DNA from 4 places in the Mesorhizobium waitakense genome. Region 4 is predicted to be linked to each of the others. Evidence: predicted binding sites of a transcription regulator. Region 4 holds the regulator's gene; each other region holds the start of a gene.
What was found. Region 4 encodes PhoB, which activates phosphate uptake and scavenging genes when phosphate is short. Its sites were predicted from a motif close to TGTCATNNANCTGTCAT; they were not measured.
Positions count from the first base shown of each region.

Region 1: the regulator PhoB is predicted to act here: its motif matches at 1,690-1,706, upstream of AC07FD_RS07350 (RNA degradosome polyphosphate kinase).
Region 2: the regulator PhoB is predicted to act here: its motif matches at 2,383-2,399, upstream of AC07FD_RS02345 (PhoX family protein).
Region 3: the regulator PhoB is predicted to act here: its motif matches at 1,729-1,745, upstream of olsB (l-ornithine N(alpha)-acyltransferase).

Region 1 covers NZ_JBWKME010000019.1:218,097-222,295, forward strand. Annotated here, with positions in the region: gene AC07FD_RS07335 (TIGR02117 family protein) at 1-79, shown strand, start outside; gene AC07FD_RS07340 (FAD-dependent monooxygenase) at 120-1,358, opposite strand; gene AC07FD_RS07345 (zinc-finger domain-containing protein) at 1,378-1,623, opposite strand; gene AC07FD_RS07350 (RNA degradosome polyphosphate kinase) at 1,863-4,064, shown strand; gene ppx (exopolyphosphatase) at 4,064-4,199, shown strand, end outside.
Region 2 covers NZ_JBWKME010000013.1:225,271-229,469, reverse strand. Annotated here, with positions in the region: gene urtB (urea ABC transporter permease subunit UrtB) at 1-197, opposite strand, end outside; gene urtA (urea ABC transporter substrate-binding protein) at 314-1,624, opposite strand; gene AC07FD_RS02350 (hypothetical protein) at 1,925-2,332, shown strand; gene AC07FD_RS02345 (PhoX family protein) at 2,455-4,199, shown strand, end outside.
Region 3 covers NZ_JBWKME010000190.1:15,818-20,016, reverse strand. Annotated here, with positions in the region: gene AC07FD_RS34230 (trimeric intracellular cation channel family protein) at 72-704, shown strand; gene olsB (l-ornithine N(alpha)-acyltransferase) at 791-1,666, opposite strand; gene AC07FD_RS34220 (ATP-binding protein) at 1,872-4,154, opposite strand.
Region 4 covers NZ_JBWKME010000089.1:59,647-63,845, forward strand. Annotated here, with positions in the region: gene xylF (D-xylose ABC transporter substrate-binding protein) at 1-382, opposite strand, end outside; gene AC07FD_RS18790 (ROK family protein) at 738-1,985, shown strand; gene phoB (phosphate regulon transcriptional regulator PhoB) at 2,140-2,829, opposite strand; gene phoU (phosphate signaling complex protein PhoU) at 2,849-3,556, opposite strand; gene pstB (phosphate ABC transporter ATP-binding protein PstB) at 3,582-4,199, opposite strand, start outside.

The DNA of each region.
Region 1 (4,199 bases), on a different contig from region 4:
GCGTACCGCCGGCTTGCGCACCGGCTGGTGGAACGCGCTGCCGGCTTCGCTCGGTCTGTCGCTGCGGCTTTACAATTAGCACCGCTCAACGGGCTGGCATCCGGGCTATGCCCCAGCTTTCAGCGCCGGATGATTTTCTGCGACTGCCAGCCATAAAGCCAGTCCAAATCGGCGGCGAGTTTTTCAGACGAGCGCATTTTCAGGAACAGATTTCGTGCGATGGAGACTGGACCCGCGGCATGCCAGGCGAGGCGGTTGAGGGCGCCACGACGGGCGACCCTGGCAACGCGCGGCCGCCGCAGGTTCTCCCAGATTTGAAGACTTTGTGCCGGATCGCCGGGCAAATCCGCAACGATATCCGCAAGGGCGGCCGCATCTTCGATCGCCATGGCGGCACCTTGCGCCGCGAACGGCGTCATCGCATGCGCCGCATCGCCGATCAGCGCGATGCGGTCGTTCGTCCAAGGCTGCTTACTCTCGACCGTATGGATCGGCCACGCCGTCCACGGGCCGGCTTCCTCGATCAGACGAGCAAGTGCTGCTGCAGTACCGCGCATGGCACCGGTCAAGATCCTGGTGTCGGCGTTCCCGGACCAGCCCTCGGCAATGCGTTCGCCTTTGGTGAAGGCGACAAGATTGAAGGCAGCACCTTTGCTGACGGGATAGGCGACCATGTGGAAGCCGGGATGCAGGAAGGTGGTGACGCAATTGGTGGCGCCGATCGCGGCAAAGGCTTGTCCGGCAGCGCTGTCGGAAGGAATGGTGGCGCGCCAGGCCAGTTCGCCCGAAAAGTGACTTCTCGGCGAGGCCGCCCCCCTTGTTGTGTCGACAAGCCCGCGCACCGATGACCAGACGCCATCGGCGCCGACCAGCAGCAAGCCCTCGGCCTCGACGGTCTCGCCGTCCATCTCGGCAGCCACGGTGACGCCATGGCTGCCTTTGGCAACGCCGCTGACATGTGCGCCGGGAGAAAGAACAATGCTCGGCATCTCGGCAACGCGCGCAGTCAGTGCGCTCTGCAGGTCAGCCCTGTGAGCAACGAGATAGGGTGCCTGCCAGCGGGCTTCGGCGGCTTGTCCCAGCGGCACGCGGGCCAGTTCGCGCAACGTCGCGGCGTCCTTCAACACCACCGCTTCCGGCCGCACCCCTGCCGGCAGCAGCCGGTCGAGCGCGCCGAACTGGCGAAGAATGCGTGTCGCGTTGGGAGAAAGCTGGATGCCGGCGCCAGCCGCTTCCAGGCGCTGCGCCTGTTCGAACACCTGCACGGGGTAGCCGCGTTCGGCGAACGCCAGCGCGGCGGTCAGCCCGGCGACACCCGCCCCGGCGATGACGATTTGCCGGGACCGCGTGTTGTCCATCGGGCTTGCCGCGAAGGAATCAGGCGGCCTGGTCGATGTAGATACAGCCGGCCGGCAGCGTTTCTGTCGCCTTCAGCTTGGGCGAATAGCGGTAGAGCGTCGAGCAATAGGGGCAGACCTTTTCGTTGTCGTCGCCCATGTCGAGAAACACATGCGGGTGGTCGAAAGGCGGGTTGGCGCCCGTGCACATGAATTCCTTGACGCCGATGTCGATCGCCGGGTGGCCCGCATCGTTCTGGAAATGGGGAATGGAACCGCCTGCCATCGTCGTCGTCTCCTTAACGCAGTCTCTTCTGCATCTGGATCATAACCGGTCTCTTTGCAAGTTCGATGAAATCAAACTGTCGCAAAAGCCTGTCAGAGGATAAGTTAAGCCGGTTAAGGCAATGACCCCGAAAACGGAATCGGGTTACGGAGAGGGTCAGGCCTCGCTTCAGGGCACCTGCGGCGCATCCGGGAAGGTTGCGTCGCTCGGCGGCGGAGCGTGAGGGAAGAGCAGGAAAAATGAACGAACTGAAGCCGGTGCAGAGCGAATTCGTGAATGTCGAGGTGGCTCGCCCGGAGGGCGGCAACCCGGATCGCTTTGTCAACCGGGAGTTTTCCTGGCTGCAGTTCAACCGGCGCGTTCTCGAGGAGTCGCTGAACCTCAATCATCCGCTGCTGGAGCGCGTCCGTTTCCTGTCGATCTCGGCGGCCAACCTCGACGAGTTCTTCATGGTCCGCGTCGCCGGTCTTGCCGGCCAGGTGCGCGAGGGCATCACTCTGAAAAGCCCTGACGGCCGCACCCCCGAACAGCAGCTCGAGCAGCTGCTGCGGGAGGTCGAACGGCTGCAGGAAGACCAGCAGAAGAGCCTTTCGGCACTCATCGTGCTGCTCAACAAGGAAGGCATCGAGAGCATCACCCGTGACGCACTGACCAAGGACGAAAAGATCTGGCTGGAAGACCATTTCCAGGAGCAGGTGTTTCCGGTGCTGACCCCGCTGTCGATCGACCCGGCGCATCCGTTCCCGTTCATCCCCAATCTCGGTTTCTCGATGGCGCTGCAATTGCGCCACCGCAAGAACGGCGAAGAGATGAGCGCGCTTCTGCGCCTCCCTGTGGCGCTGAAGCGCTTCATCCGTTTGCCGGACCGCAAGCACCATGTCCGCTTCATCCCGCTGGAAGAGGCAGTCGGCCTTTACATCGGCAAGCTGTTCCCGGGTTATGAGGTCAAGGGCTCCGGCACGTTCCGCATCATCCGCGACAGTGATATCGAGGTCGAGGAGGAATCCGAGGATCTGGTGCGCCTGTTCGAGACGGCGCTGAAGCGCCGCCGCCGCGGGTCGGTGATCCGCATCGAATTTGACGTCCTGATGCCGGCGGAACTGCGCGAATTCGTTGCCGGCGAGCTAGGCGTATCGTCGAGCCGCATCAGCGTTCTGACCGGTCCGCTGGCGCTCAGCCAGATTTCCGAGATCGTCGCCGTCCCGCGCGACGACCTCAAGTTCACGCCCTACAATCCGCGCTTTCCCGAGCGCATCCGCGAGCACGGCGGCGACTGCTTCGCCGCTATCCGCGAGAAGGACATCGTCGTCCATCACCCCTACGAATCCTTCGATGTGGTGGTGCAGTTCCTGCGCCAGGCGATGGCCGATCCGGAAGTGGTGGCGATCAAGCAGACGCTTTACCGCACTTCCAACGACAGCCCGATCGTGCGCGCGCTGGTCGATGCGGCCGAGGCCGGCAAGTCGGTGACCGCGCTGGTCGAGCTCAAGGCGCGTTTCGACGAGGAAGCCAACATCCGCTGGGCGCGCGACCTGGAGCGCGCCGGTGTGCAGGTCGTGTTCGGCTTCCTTGAGCTGAAAACCCATGCGAAAATGTCGCTGGTGGTGCGGCGCGAGGACGGCAAGCTGCGCAACTATGTCCATCTCGGCACCGGCAACTACCATCCGGTCACCGCGCGCATCTACACCGATCTGTCTTTCTTCACCACCGATCCGACGATTGCCCGCGATGTCGCCCAGCTCTTCAATTTCATCACCGGCTATGCCGAGCCGACGGATGAGATGCGGTTGGCGATCTCGCCGTTCACGCTGAGAAGCCGCATCTTGAAGCATATTGCCGACGAGATTGCTCATGCGGTGGAGGGGAGGCCAGCGCGCATCTGGATGAAGATGAACGCGCTTGTCGATCCGATCATCATCGATGCGCTCTATGACGCCAGCCGTGCCGGCGTCGAGATCGACCTCGTCGTGCGCGGCATCTGCTGCCTGCGGCCGCAGGTCCCGGGCCTGTCGGAAAATATCAGGGTGAAGTCGATCGTCGGCCGTTTTCTGGAACACAGCCGCATCTATTGCTTCGGCAATGGTCATGGGCTGCCATCGGACGAGGCGATCGTCTACATCTCTTCGGCCGACCTCATGCCGCGCAATCTCGACCGCCGCGTCGAGACCATGGTGCCGATCACCAATCCAACTGTGCATGAACAGATCCTGGGCCAGATCATGCTGGGCAACATCATGGACAATCAGCAAAGTTTCGACGTATTGGCTGATGGAACCTCCCGGCGCGTCGTGCTGGAGGAGGGCGAGGAACCGTTCAACGCGCAGGAATATTTCATGACCAATCCGAGCCTGTCGGGACGGGGTGACGCGCTGAAGTCGCACGCGCCCAAGCGCATCGCGCAGTTCAAGCGCCGCAAGAAGAACGCCGCAGCGTCCACCTGATGCTGTCTGATTCCCAGGGCCGGTTGCAGGACCGCCGACCGCTATCCATCATCGACATCGGGTCGAATTCGATCCGTCTCGTCGTCTATGAGGGGCTGGCGCGCTCGCCGACCATGCTGTTCAACGAAAAGATGC
Region 2 (4,199 bases), on a different contig from region 4:
AGTGCGGCAAGCGGTCGTTCGACAGCCGGATCACCTGTGGCCGCCAGGTCGTGGACGACGGCGCCTGTCTCGGAAAAGCCCTGGGCCGTCGCGAATTTGGCGATGATGCCACGCAGATCGGCTTCGCCAGCACCCGACGACGACAGCGTCGCCAGCAGGAACAAAAGCGTCAGGCCAATTGCGCGCAAGAGGTTCATCGGCTTCAGGCGACCCTTGAATGTTGAATTGGGCGTCCGGACGGCGGAGGAAACCGTCCGGACGCTGCGGTCTGAGGTCATGGACCTGCGGTCCAGACCTGGTCAGCCCGGGAGGATCAGTTCGTACCCTTGCCGCCGCACTTGCCGGTGGCGACATTGAAGTTGCCGCAGGACAGAGGCGCGCGCCAATCGGAGATCAGGTCCTTGGAGTCAGGCAGGTAGTCGGACCATTCATCGCCCATCACCAGGCCCGGCGTACGCGAAACCGTCTCGAACTGGCCGTCAGCCTGGATTTCGCCAATCAGCACCGGCTTGGTGATGTGGTGGTTCGGCATCATCGTCGAATAGCCGCCGGTCAGGTTGGGCACTGAAACGCCGATCATGGCGTCGATGACCTTGTCCGGATCGGTGGTGCCGGCCTTCTCGACCGCCTTCACCCACATGTTGAAGCCGATATAGTGGGCTTCCATCGGGTCGTTAGTGGTGCGCTTGTCGTTCTTGATGAACTTGTGCCAGTCGGCGATGAACTTCTTGTTCTCGGGCGTATCGACGCTCTCAAAGTAGTTCCAGGCGGCGAGATGGCCGACCAGCGGCGCCGTGTCGAGACCGGCAAGCTCTTCTTCGCCGACCGAGAAGGCCATGACCGGAATGTCCTCGGCCTTGATGCCCTGGTTGCCGAGCTCCTTGTAGAACGGCACGTTGGCGTCGCCATTGACCGTCGAGACGACGGCGGTCTTTTTGCCGGCCGAACCGAATTTCTTGATTGCGGAAACTTCGGTCTGCCAGTCGGAGAAGCCGAACGGCGTGTAGTTGACCATGATGTCTTCCGCCGCGACGCCCTTGGCCTTCAGATAGGCCTCAAGGATCTTGTTGGTGGTGCGCGGATAAACGTAGTCGGTGCCTTCAAGCACCCAGCGCTTCACCGAACCGCCATCCTCGCTCATCAGATAGTCGACAGCCGGAATGGCCTGCTGGTTCGGCGCCGCACCTGTGTAGAACACGTTGCGCTCGCTTTCCTCGCCCTCATATTGGACGGGATAGAACAGGATGTTGTCGAGCTCTGAGAACACCGGCAGCACCGATTTGCGCGACACCGAGGTCCAGCAGCCGAACACCGCGGCGACCTTGTCCTTGGAGATCAGCTCGCGCGCCTTTTCGGCGAACAGCGGCCAGTTGGAGGCCGGATCGACGACCACGGCTTCGAGCTTCTTGCCGAGCAGGCCACCCTTGGCGTTCTGCTCATCGATGAGCATCAGCATGGCGTCCTTCAGCGTCGTCTCCGAGATCGCCATGGTCCCCGACAGTGAATGGAGAATGCCGACCTTGATCGTGTCGTCGGCCGCCTTGGCAGGCGCGGACATCAACAGGCCGGCGGCAACGACGCTCGCCGAAAACATTTTTGTTATTGTCGAGAAATTACCCCTCATGCCTAACACTCCCAGGCTGGTTGATTGCACCGCAACAATGCAATGCAACCCCCGTGCCAATCGCTCAGGAGATGCCGAACAATAGGTGATAGTTCAACATTATCAGGTGCTTGGTATATTAGTTTTATGAAAACAAAGAGGATCGGTTAAAAATTGATTGAGAGAAATTTGCGCAGCGCACAAGGTGTCTGCCTAATTTTCGCCCAAATTGGCAGTGTGCCTAGTTTTTGGACTTCGCCGGCGGATGTTGCGGCTCGGCGCAGAAATAGGGCAAGCTCGCCCCATCAAACGAGCGACGTCATGGCATCCGGCATTTCACGCATTTTTATCGGCATATTGCTGCTGGCGGCAGCGACCGGCGCTGCCCGAGCCGACTCCAGCGACGGCAAGATGCCCGACGGCACCTACCACTGTGAAGTGTACCTGCTTGGAATGTTTCTCGACCTCGGCGACATCACCATCAAGGGCAACGTCTACAGCGGCCCGGTCACCTTCGGGACCGCCCAGCAGGGCTACAACTACCAGATGGATGCAAACGGCGTGATCTCCTGGCTGGGACCGCTCGGCGGATATACCGCCGGCGGCAATTCACTGTCGCTGACCCAGGCAACGCTCGACGGCCAAAGTGCACCCTCCTTCGACATCATCATGAGGCAGCCCGACGGCGCCTTCACCGCCTCGACCTGCACCAAAGGCAGCGGTCAGTAGATTATTCCCTGGTAATCGCCGCCGCCTCGGCGGGCCTGCCTTGTGTCTCATGTCATCTGGATGTTGCCGAAACCGGATAGGCAGCGGTGCGCCGTCACCATCCACCTTGAGAGGCAGACACAATGGCCAATTCCCCGTCTTCATCCTCCCCTGTCATTCGCGACGTCATCGCCGAGCGCGTCTCGCGCCGTACTCTCCTGAAAGGCAGCCTCGCATCTGGTGCTTTGATCGCCGGCGGCAGCTTCGTCGGTTCGTTGTTTGCCGGAGAAACACATGCCGCGGCGGCGCTTTCCACACTTGGCTTTCCCGAGTTGAAGCGCGTCTACGACAAGACCCACGCCGCCGCAGAGGGTTACGAGACCACGATCGTGGCACGCTGGGGCGACCCGCTCGTGGCCGGCCTGCCGGATTTCGACGGAAACAAGGTCGCCGCTGACGAGCAGGAGAAGCGCTTTGGTTACAATTGCGACTACATTGCCTTCCTGCCGCTGCCGAAAGGCACCGTCAATTCCGACCACGGCCTGCTCTGCGTCAACAACGAATACACCTCGCCCAATGTCATGTTTCCCGGCATGACCGAGGATGACGCCGGCAAGACGATGAGCAAGGAACAGGTAGATCTCGGCATGGCCGCCATGGGTCACTCAATCGTCGAAGTGCTGTTGAAGGACGGCAAGTGGTCGCTGGTCGAGGACAGCCCGCTCAATCGCCGCATCACCGTCAACACCGAAATGATCGTCTCCGGCCCGGTTGCGGGCCACGCCTTGATGCAGACCTCGGCCGATGCCACCGGCACGAAAGTGCTCGGCACCAGCTACAATTGCAGAGGCGGCTTCACCCCGTGGGGCACCGTGCTGACCTGCGAGGAAGGTGTTTCCGACCTGTTCGGCGGCGATCCGAAGAAGGCGCCGACCGCGGACATCCTCGACCGCTATGGCTTCGACGGTTCCGACATCTATGGCCGCGGCCGCTTCCACGACCGCTTCAACATCGACAAGGAGCCGAACGAGGCCAACCGTTTCGACTGGGTGGTCGAGATCGACCCCTATGATCCCCAGTCCAAGCCGGTGAAGCGCACCGCGCTTGGCCGCATGTCGCATGAGGCGTCGACGGTCGTCCTCAACAAGGACGGCCGTGTCGTCGTCTACATGGGCGACGACGATTATTTCGAATACATGTACCGCTTCGTCTCGAACAGGGCCTACGATCCGGCCAAACCGACCTCCGGCAACGACCTCCTGGACGATGGCGTGCTTTCGGTCGCGCGCTACGACGCCGACGGCTCCATGACCTGGCTGCCGCTGATTCACGGCCAGGGCAAGCTTACGGCTGAAAACGGCTTTGCCGATCAGGCCGAGGTGCTGCTGAAAACACGGTTGGCGGCGGACGCGCTGGGTGCCACGCCGATGGACCGCCCGGAGGACATCGAGACCAATCCGGTGACCGGCCGCGTTTATGCGGTGATGACCAAGAACAAGAAGCGCGACCAGTCGAAGGTCAATCCGGCCAACACGCGTCCGGAAAACCTCTGGGGTCACATCGTCGAACTGATCCCGCCAGGCGGCCGCGGCGTGGACGCCGACCATACCGCCGACAAATATGCCTGGGATCTGTTCGTGCTGTGCGGCAACCCGAAGGACGCCGCGGTCGGCGCCACCTTCCACCCGGACACATCGGACAATGGCTGGTTCGTCTGCCCCGACAACATCACTTTCGATCCGGCCGGCCGGCTCTGGGTGGCGACCGACGGTGCCAATGATTTCGACCTGCCGGACGGCGTCTATGGCGTCGACACCGAAGGCCCGGCGCGTGGCCTGCCGAAGCTGCTGTTCACTTGCCCGCATGGCGCCGAAGCAACCGGCCCGTG
Region 3 (4,199 bases), on a different contig from region 4:
ATAGTTGATAGCGGCCAAGTGGCTTCGTGCTATTCCCTATTCGCTACTCCCTTCTTGCTATTCGCTCACTCATGAACCCCATCGCGCTTCTCGACTATGCCGGCGTCGCCGTCTTTGCCGCGACCGGGGCGCTTGCTGCTTCACGCAAGCAGCTCGACATTATCGGTTTCCTGTTCCTGGCCAGCGTCACCGGCATCGGCGGCGGCACGTTTCGCGACCTGATCCTCAACGTGCCGGTGTTCTGGGTGGGAAACCGGGACTACGTGCTGATCTGCGCGGTGGTGGCGGTGGTGGTGTTCTTCACCGCGCACCGTGTCGAATCTCGTTACAAGCTGCTGCTCTGGCTCGACGCCATTGGCCTTGCCGCGTTTTCCGTGATGGGCGCGGCCAAGGGGCTCGCCATCACCGGCTCGCCAGCGGTGTCGGTGATCACCGGCATGCTGACCGCTACATTCGGCGGTATCCTGCGTGATCTTCTGGCCGGGGAGCCTTCGGTGCTGCTGAAGCCCGAAATCTATGTCACGGCCGCGCTCGTCGGCGCTGCCATCTTTACAGCAGGCGATGTGGCTGGCTTACCGCAGATTGTCTCAGGATGGGCCGGCTTCGCCGCGGCGTTGGCCGTGCGCGGCGGCGCGCTTCGCTTCGGCTGGGCGTTTCCGCCCTACAAGAGCCGGCCCGGCCGGCGACCGGAAGATATTCCGTGAAAAGAGGGAATAGCGAATAGGGAGTAGCGAATAGCGGTTGTTGCCGCGCAACTCCGGCCACGACGTCCTATTCGCTATTCAGCTACTCACGCAGCGAAGCGCTGGGCTTCCCCGCCGTAGTAGTTGACGTAGCGGGCGCCGATTTCCTTGACCGGCATCACGACGAACACGTCGACCGTCGAGAATTCGCGGTCGATGACGCAGCCATCGCCGATGCGGGCGCCGACGCGCAGATAGCCCTTGACCAGCGGCGGCATCGCCGCGATCGCCGCCTTGGCATTGACCGCCTCGATCGGCATCAGATCCATCGAACAGTAGCGCCCGGACACCGCGCACACGTCCCAGGCCGAATTCGTCCGGCAGTGGTGGGCGAGATAGGTAAGCGCCTCGGCATGCGCCGCCGGCACAGTGCCGTGGAAGGACGCGCAACCGGTCATCACACCGATTTCGTAGTGGTTGATATAGGCCCAGATACCTTGCCACAGCGCCTCGATGGTGCGCTTCGAACGATATTCAGGCAAAACGCAGGAGCGGCCGAGCTCGAGAAAACGCTGGCCGGGGTGACGGGCGATAAGCTTGGTCAGCTCGAATTCACCTTCGGAATAAAAGCCTCCAGCGGCGGCCGCGATTTCTTGCCGCAGCAGGCGATAGGTGCCGACGATACGGCGATGTTCGGGACCGGAAAGCGAAGTATCGAAGACGAGCAGATGGTCGCAGAGCGGATCGAACCGGTCGGCGTCACGGCGATCCGGCGCCTGGAACAAATCCTTCCTGGCGCCGAGTTCATCGTAGAACACCCGGTAGCGGACTTCCTGCGCGGCCGCGATCTCGGCCTCGTTGCGGGCGAGCCGCACTTCGAGATTACCGATACGGCCGAGTGCTGCGCCCTTTATGACGGAATCGACGTTACGCCCGGCAAGCAAGGCGCTGCTGGCGTTCGGCCGAGTGTCACATTCCGGCATAACTGTATGCACGAGGATTCTCCTTCGAGCCATCCCTCTTGGCACGGGGATACGGTGTAGGTGCAACAGGATTGTGACAGTACCGTGATACGACGTCGTGGGCAATACTTCGTCGGCTGGCGAATACGGTCAACCGGCTACGTTACGCCAGCGGGCGGGTTGGATGGGCTGTCGAAGTTCCTGACCTTCGGCTCGCGATCATGCCTTAGGCCGCGACCTGTCCCTCGACGGCATTGACCAGCGCGTCAGGGTCGAGTGGCTTGGTAACGAAGCCGCTGGCGCCATGGGCAAGCACCGCATGGCGGGTCTTTTCCTGGCTATCAGCCGACAGCACCATGATCGGCACCGGCGGCACGGCGGTTTCCTCCTCGTAGCGGCGGATGGCAGCAATCGCGTCCAGCCCGTCCATGACCGGCATGTGAAGGTCCATCAGAACCACGTCGAAGCGATGGTTGTGCCCGGCGCCGGTGACAGCCTCGACGGCGGCCTTGCCGTTGCCGACCACCTTGACGCGATGTCCGGCCTTCAGCAGGGTGGCGCGGGCAAGCATGGCGTTGATGTCATTGTCCTCGGCGATCAGCACCGACAGGCCCCGTTGGCGGCTGCCGAGGGTACGAAGCGCAGGCGCGTGGCGGTTTTCCGGCTGCGGCGGGGCGAGGGCGAGAGCATTGCTGCTCAACAGCACACGCAGAAGCGTTCCGCCCCGCACCGGCCTGGCAAGGAAGGTCGCGTAACCGCTGGCGCGGAACTCGCCAAGCATGCCGCGGTCGGTCGGCGCGATCAGCGTGATGGCCTCGCAGTCGGCGAAACCGCTCTGGCGCAGGCGCTTGAGCAGCCTTCCATCGCTCGCTTCCATCGCCGCGTCGACCAGGAGCATATCGCAGCCGTCGGCGAAGGGCGCGGCCTGCGCGACGGTCGTGGCGACATCGACCGCGCCGCCATTGGCGCGGATGGTGCGGGCGATGGCATCGGCCTCGACGGCATTTTTCGACAGGATCACCGCGCGCTTGCCCGAGAGCGCGTTCTGCCTGCCCTGCGGCGCTTCGGTGGCCGATATTGCCGGGATTTCAAAGACGAACTCGGATCCCTGACCGAGCCGGCTCGATACTGAAATCGTGCCGCCCATGGCGGCCACCAGGCGTTTGGAGATGGCGAGGCCGAGGCCGGCCCCGCCATGCGTGCGCGTCGACGTGCCGTCGGCCTGCTCGAACTCTTCGAAAATGCGCTCCAGGTCGTCTTCGTGCAGACCTGGACCGGTGTCGGCGATGGTGAAGCAGATGCGGTCGGTGGTTTCGGTGCGCGCGCGTGCGATGCTCACCAATACACCGCCGCTGTCGGTGAACTTGATGGCATTGCCGATGAGGTTGAGCAGCACCTGCCTGACCTTGCCCGGATCGGCGGTGATCAATTGCGGCACGTCGGGTTCGACATGGCAGCCCAGCCCGATATCCTTGGCGAAGGCGCGGGCAGCCAGCAATTCGACGATGTTGTCGGCGATCTCGCGCACCGACATCGGCTGCGGCTCCGGGTCGAAACGCCCCGCCTCGATCTTGGAGTAATCGAGCAGGTCCTCGATCAGGGCGAGCAATGCGCTGGCCGAGGTCGAGACGGCGCCGACATAGGTTTGCTGTTCCGGCGACAGCCTGGTGTCGGCCAGCAATCTGGCCATGCCCATGATGCCGTTCATCGGCGTGCGAATTTCATGGCTGACCGTGGCGAGGAAGCGCGATTTGGCCTGGCTGGCGTATTCGGCCCGCTCGCGAGCGGTGATCAGCGAGGATTCGGCGCGTTTGCGGGCGGTGATGTCGCGCGCGATGGCGCGGTGCGAAACGGCGCCGCTGTCCTTGTCGCGCACCGACAGTTCGATCCACGAAAACCAGCGCGGACCGCTCGGCGTGCGGATGGAGACATCGGTGGAACTCAGGCATTCATGATCGGAAAAGGCAGCATCGGGAACGATGCCGACATCGATGCCGAGTTCCGCCAGGGTCTTGCCGGCGAGGTCGCGTTGATCGCTTTCGACGAGGTCGGCGAAGATCTTGTTGGCATAGACGATGTAGCCATCGCGGTCGCGATGAATGACGAGGTCGCCAAGTGCGTCGATCAGGCCGCGAAAGCGCTCCTCGCTCTCCTGCATTTCCCACATGCGGTCGGCCAGCGTCTCGATCTCGGCGCGGCTGCGGGCGGTGGTCTCGTCGAGCAGGACCGCCGTGCGGTGTTCGCTCCGCCTGACGCGCAGATGCAGGGCAACGCCGGCTAGGCCGACTGCCAGCAATGCGACGCTGATAAAGATCGGTGCTCCGGTCAGATGCGCAAGGCCTGCCAACACGACGATGGCGGCGAAGGCCAGCAACGGAAGGCCTTCGCGCCCGGCGGGTTCGGGCTCTGGCACCAGCGGCGGCGCGGCGACGAAGCGCCGCGTTGGCGTCGGCGCCGCATCGACGTCTTCGCCCGTGTCCACCTGTTGGCTGCCGGATTCCGCGATCATGCGAAACCCTTGCCAGATAGAGATTATGGAAAATTGCGGCGGATC
Region 4 (4,199 bases):
CGAAGGTCAGGTAGAACACGTTCTTGTTCTCGATCAGCCGGTCATAGCCGACGACCGGAATGCCTTCGTCCAGTGCCTTCTGGACCGCCGGGCCGATGGCCGAGGCATCCTGCGCGAGGACGATCAGCGCGTTGGCGCCCTGCGAAATCAGGCTCTCGACGTCGGTGAGCTGCTTGCCCGGATTGGACTGCGCATCAGCGGAAATGTATTTGTCACCAGCCGCCTCGATGGCCTTCTTCATCGCCGCTTCGTCGGTCTTCCAGCGCTCTTCCTGGAAGTTGGACCACGAAACGCCAATGACCTTGTCCTTCGCCTGCGCGACCGACACCAGCGTCAGCGACATGGCGACACCCGCCAGGATGGCGGCTGTGAATTTTTTCATAATATCCTCCCTGCGCCGCGTATGGCGCGACCAAACTGACCCGTAGGCCGGCACAGAGGCTCTATTTTTTCGAGCCTCGAAAAAATAGTGATCCAACGCCCGAACGCTGTCAACATCGATTCTGATGGATTTTGACGTCTCTCCGAGTTTTTTTCGAGCTCCGGAATAAATAATGACAGGATGGTGGGGTTCTGCCAGAATTTGGCTTGGCGCATGTCGCCCCAAAGGTGCGCAGCGGTTTTTGGGCAACGACACGCGGAGAAACAAGTGCCTGAAGCGCGTCGCGCTTTCAGGCTTCGCTGATGGCCTTCGGGAGGCGCGAAAGGCTGCAGCGACCGGGAGGATGTGAAAAAGCATGTCGGTCGGAATCCGCCACGACGATCTGCGCCGCCGCAACCGGGCGATGGTGATTGCGGCCGTGCGCCGCGCCGGACAGCCGTCCCGCACCGAGATCGCCGCGACCACGGGCCTCAGCCATTCGACCATATCGGCGATCTCCTCCGACCTTATCGGCGAAGGCATCCTGACTGAGAGCAAGCCGAGCGAGGCCGGATCGCTCAAACGCGGCCGGCCGCAGGTCGGCCTCGGCCTCAATCCGGAAGCGGCGGCGGTGATGACCGTGGTGCTGTCGCTGAACTTCCTCTCGGTCGCCGTCATCGACTATGCCGGCCAGGTGATTGCCGAGGAACAGCGCCGGCTGGACACGCTGACAATGCCGCGCGACGCGCTGGTCGGTGAATGCGTTGCCATCGTACGCCGCCGTCTCGAAGACCCCGATCTCGACGTCCGCAGTGTCGCCCGCATCGCGTTGGCGATCCAGGGCATCACCGACACACGTGCCCGCGCCATGCTGTGGTCACCGATCACGCCGCACACCGACATCGCCTTCGCCGACATACTCGAGGACGAGTTCGGCATCCCCGCCACCATGGAGAACGACTGCAATATGATGGCGATAGCGTTGCGCTGGCGCGACCCTGATCGCTACCGCGACGACTTCATCGCCATCCTGTTGTCGCACGGCATCGGCATGGGTCTGGTGCTGAAGGGCGAGCTGTTCACCGGCACCCATTCCTCGGGCGGCGAGTTCGGCCATATGATCCATCGGCCCAACGGCGCGCTGTGCCGCTGCGGGCGGCGCGGCTGCGTCGAGGCCTATGCCGGCAACTACGCCATCTGGCGCAACGCAAGGCAGATGAGTGAGGACGCTGAACCGGTCGCCGATGTGAGTGACGCTGACATGCGCGCCCTGGCGACCGCGGCCCGCGAAACGGATGGACCCGAGCGCGAGGCTTACCGCAAGGCCGGCGAGGCACTCGGCTACGGTCTCGGCAGCCTGTTCGCGCTGATCGATCCGGCACCAGTCGCCATGGTCGGTGCCAGCGCCGCGGCCTTCGACCTGATCGAGCCGGCATTGCGCGAGGCGATTGCGCAGACCGCCGGCGGCCAGCATTCGCAATCAATTTCCTTCGACACCGAACCGAACGAACTGCCACTGATCCGCGAAGGCTGCGCCACGCGGGCGCTGACCTTCGTCGACCAGGAGATTTTCGCGCCCGGCACGCAGGCGAGATCCGGCCTTGGCGGCAAGAACGTCGCGTGAATAGCGCGCCGGGATGTGTTGAGATCCAGGTCAGGCCGAGTCGAGAATGGCGGGTTCCGAGAACCGGAACGGAGCGGACATTTGGGTCCGTGAGTACCGGAAGCGCAGGAAACTGCCGTTCGCGGGCTGGCATCACCTGAATATCAGCATATCCCTAATCTTCCCGGATTGCGTAGCCCGCCCCACGGATGGTGCGGATGACATCGGGCATGCGGCCATTGTTGACCGCCTTGCGCAGCCGGCCGACATGCACGTCGACTGTGCGTTCGTCGATGTAGATCGTCTCGCCCCAGACATTGTCGAGCAACTGGCTGCGCGAGAACACACGGCCGGGATGGCGCATCATGAATTCGAGCAAGCGGAATTCGGTCGGTCCGAGCCGGATCTCGCTCTTCTTGCGATAGACCCGGTGCGATTCACGATCGAGCACGATGTCGCCGACCTTGAGCACACTGGACAGCACTTCCGGCTTGGCGCGGCGCAGCAGCGCCTTGACCCTGGCTATGAACTCGGGCGTCGAGAACGGCTTGACCAGATAGTCGTCGGCGCCGGTCGAGAGGCCGCGCACACGATCGCTTTCCTCGCCACGCGCGGTCAGCATGATGATCGGCAGCCGCTCGGTCTCGGGCCGCATTCTTAGCCGGCGACAGAGTTCGATGCCGGACACTGCTGGCACCATCCAGTCGAGCACCAGCAGGTCAGGCACGTTTTCCTGGAGGCGGATTTCGGCTTCGTCGCCGCGCGTCACCACCTCGACCTGGTATCCCTCGGACTCGAGATTGTAGCGCAGGAGCACGCCAAGCGGCTCCTCGTCCTCCACCACCATGATGCGTGGCGCGATCATCGACTGGTCACCCCTGCCGTCATGCCGCCGGCGCGGACATTGCCGTCTCGTCCTGCTTCGGACGATTGGCGGGCAGCTGCGTACCGGTCAAAACATAATACGCATTTTCCGCGATGTTGGTGACGTGATCGCCGATGCGTTCGAGGTTTTTGGCGCAGAACAAGAGATGCGTGCAGGCGGTGATGTTGCGCGGGTCTTCCATCATGTAGGTCAGGAGTTCGCGGAACACCGAGGTGTATTTGACGTCGATGCGCTCGTCGTCGGCGCGCAGCTTCGCCAGCGCCGCGGCGTCGCGCGCTGTATATTCCTCGATGACGCCCTGCACCTGGATCAGCACCAGCTGCGCCATTGCGTCGATGGAGTGCGACAGGTCGCGCGGGGTGACACTGAGGCCGACGGTGCCGACGCGCTTGGCGATGTTCTTGGCAAGGTCGCCAATACGCTCGAGGTCGCCGGCCATGCGGATCGAACCGACGACATGGCGCAAATCGTCGGCCATCGGCTGACGCTTGGCGATCAGTGTGATGGCGCGGTCGTCGAGCTCGCGCTGGCGCGCGTCCATGATCGCATCGTCGGAGACGACGCGCTGCGCCAGGGCGTTGTCGGAATTCAGCAGCGCCTTGGTGGCGCCGCCGACCATCGAGCCGGCGAGGTCGCCCATGTCGCGGATCAGCCTGCTGATCTGTCCGAGATCCTCGTCGAAAGAAGCGACTGTGTGTTCGCCCATGATCTTAGTCCTCGTATGCCTGAGCTCAGCCGAAGCGGCCGGTGATGTAGTCCTGCGTGCGCTTCTCGCGGGGCGACGTGAAGATCTTCTCGGTGCGGTCGAACTCGACCAGTTCGCCCAGATACATGAAGGCGGTCTGCTTCGACACGCGCGCCGCCTGCTGCATGTTGTGGGTGACGATGACGATCGTGTAGTCGGCTTGCAACTCGTCGATCAGCTCTTCGATCTTGGCGGTCGACAGCGGGTCAAGCGCAGAGGCCGGCTCGTCGAGCAGGATGACTTCCGGCTTCACCGCCACGGTGCGGGCGATGCAGAGTCGCTGCTGCTGGCCGCCGGAGAGGCTGAGGCCGCTGGCGTTGAGCTTGTCCTTGACTTCGGTCCACAGTGCGGCGCGCTTCAGCGCCTGCTCGACACGGCCGTCCATCTCGGACTTGCTGATCTTCTCGTAGAGCCTGACGCCGAAGGCGATGTTTTCATAGATCGACATCGGGAACGGCGTCGGCTTCTGGAACACCATGCCGATCTTGGTCCGCAGCAGATTGAGGTCCTGCGAGCGGTCGAGAACGTTCTGGCCGTCGAGCAGCACCTGACCCTCGGCGGTCTGCTTGGGATAGAGTTCGTAGATGCGGTTGAAGACGCGCAG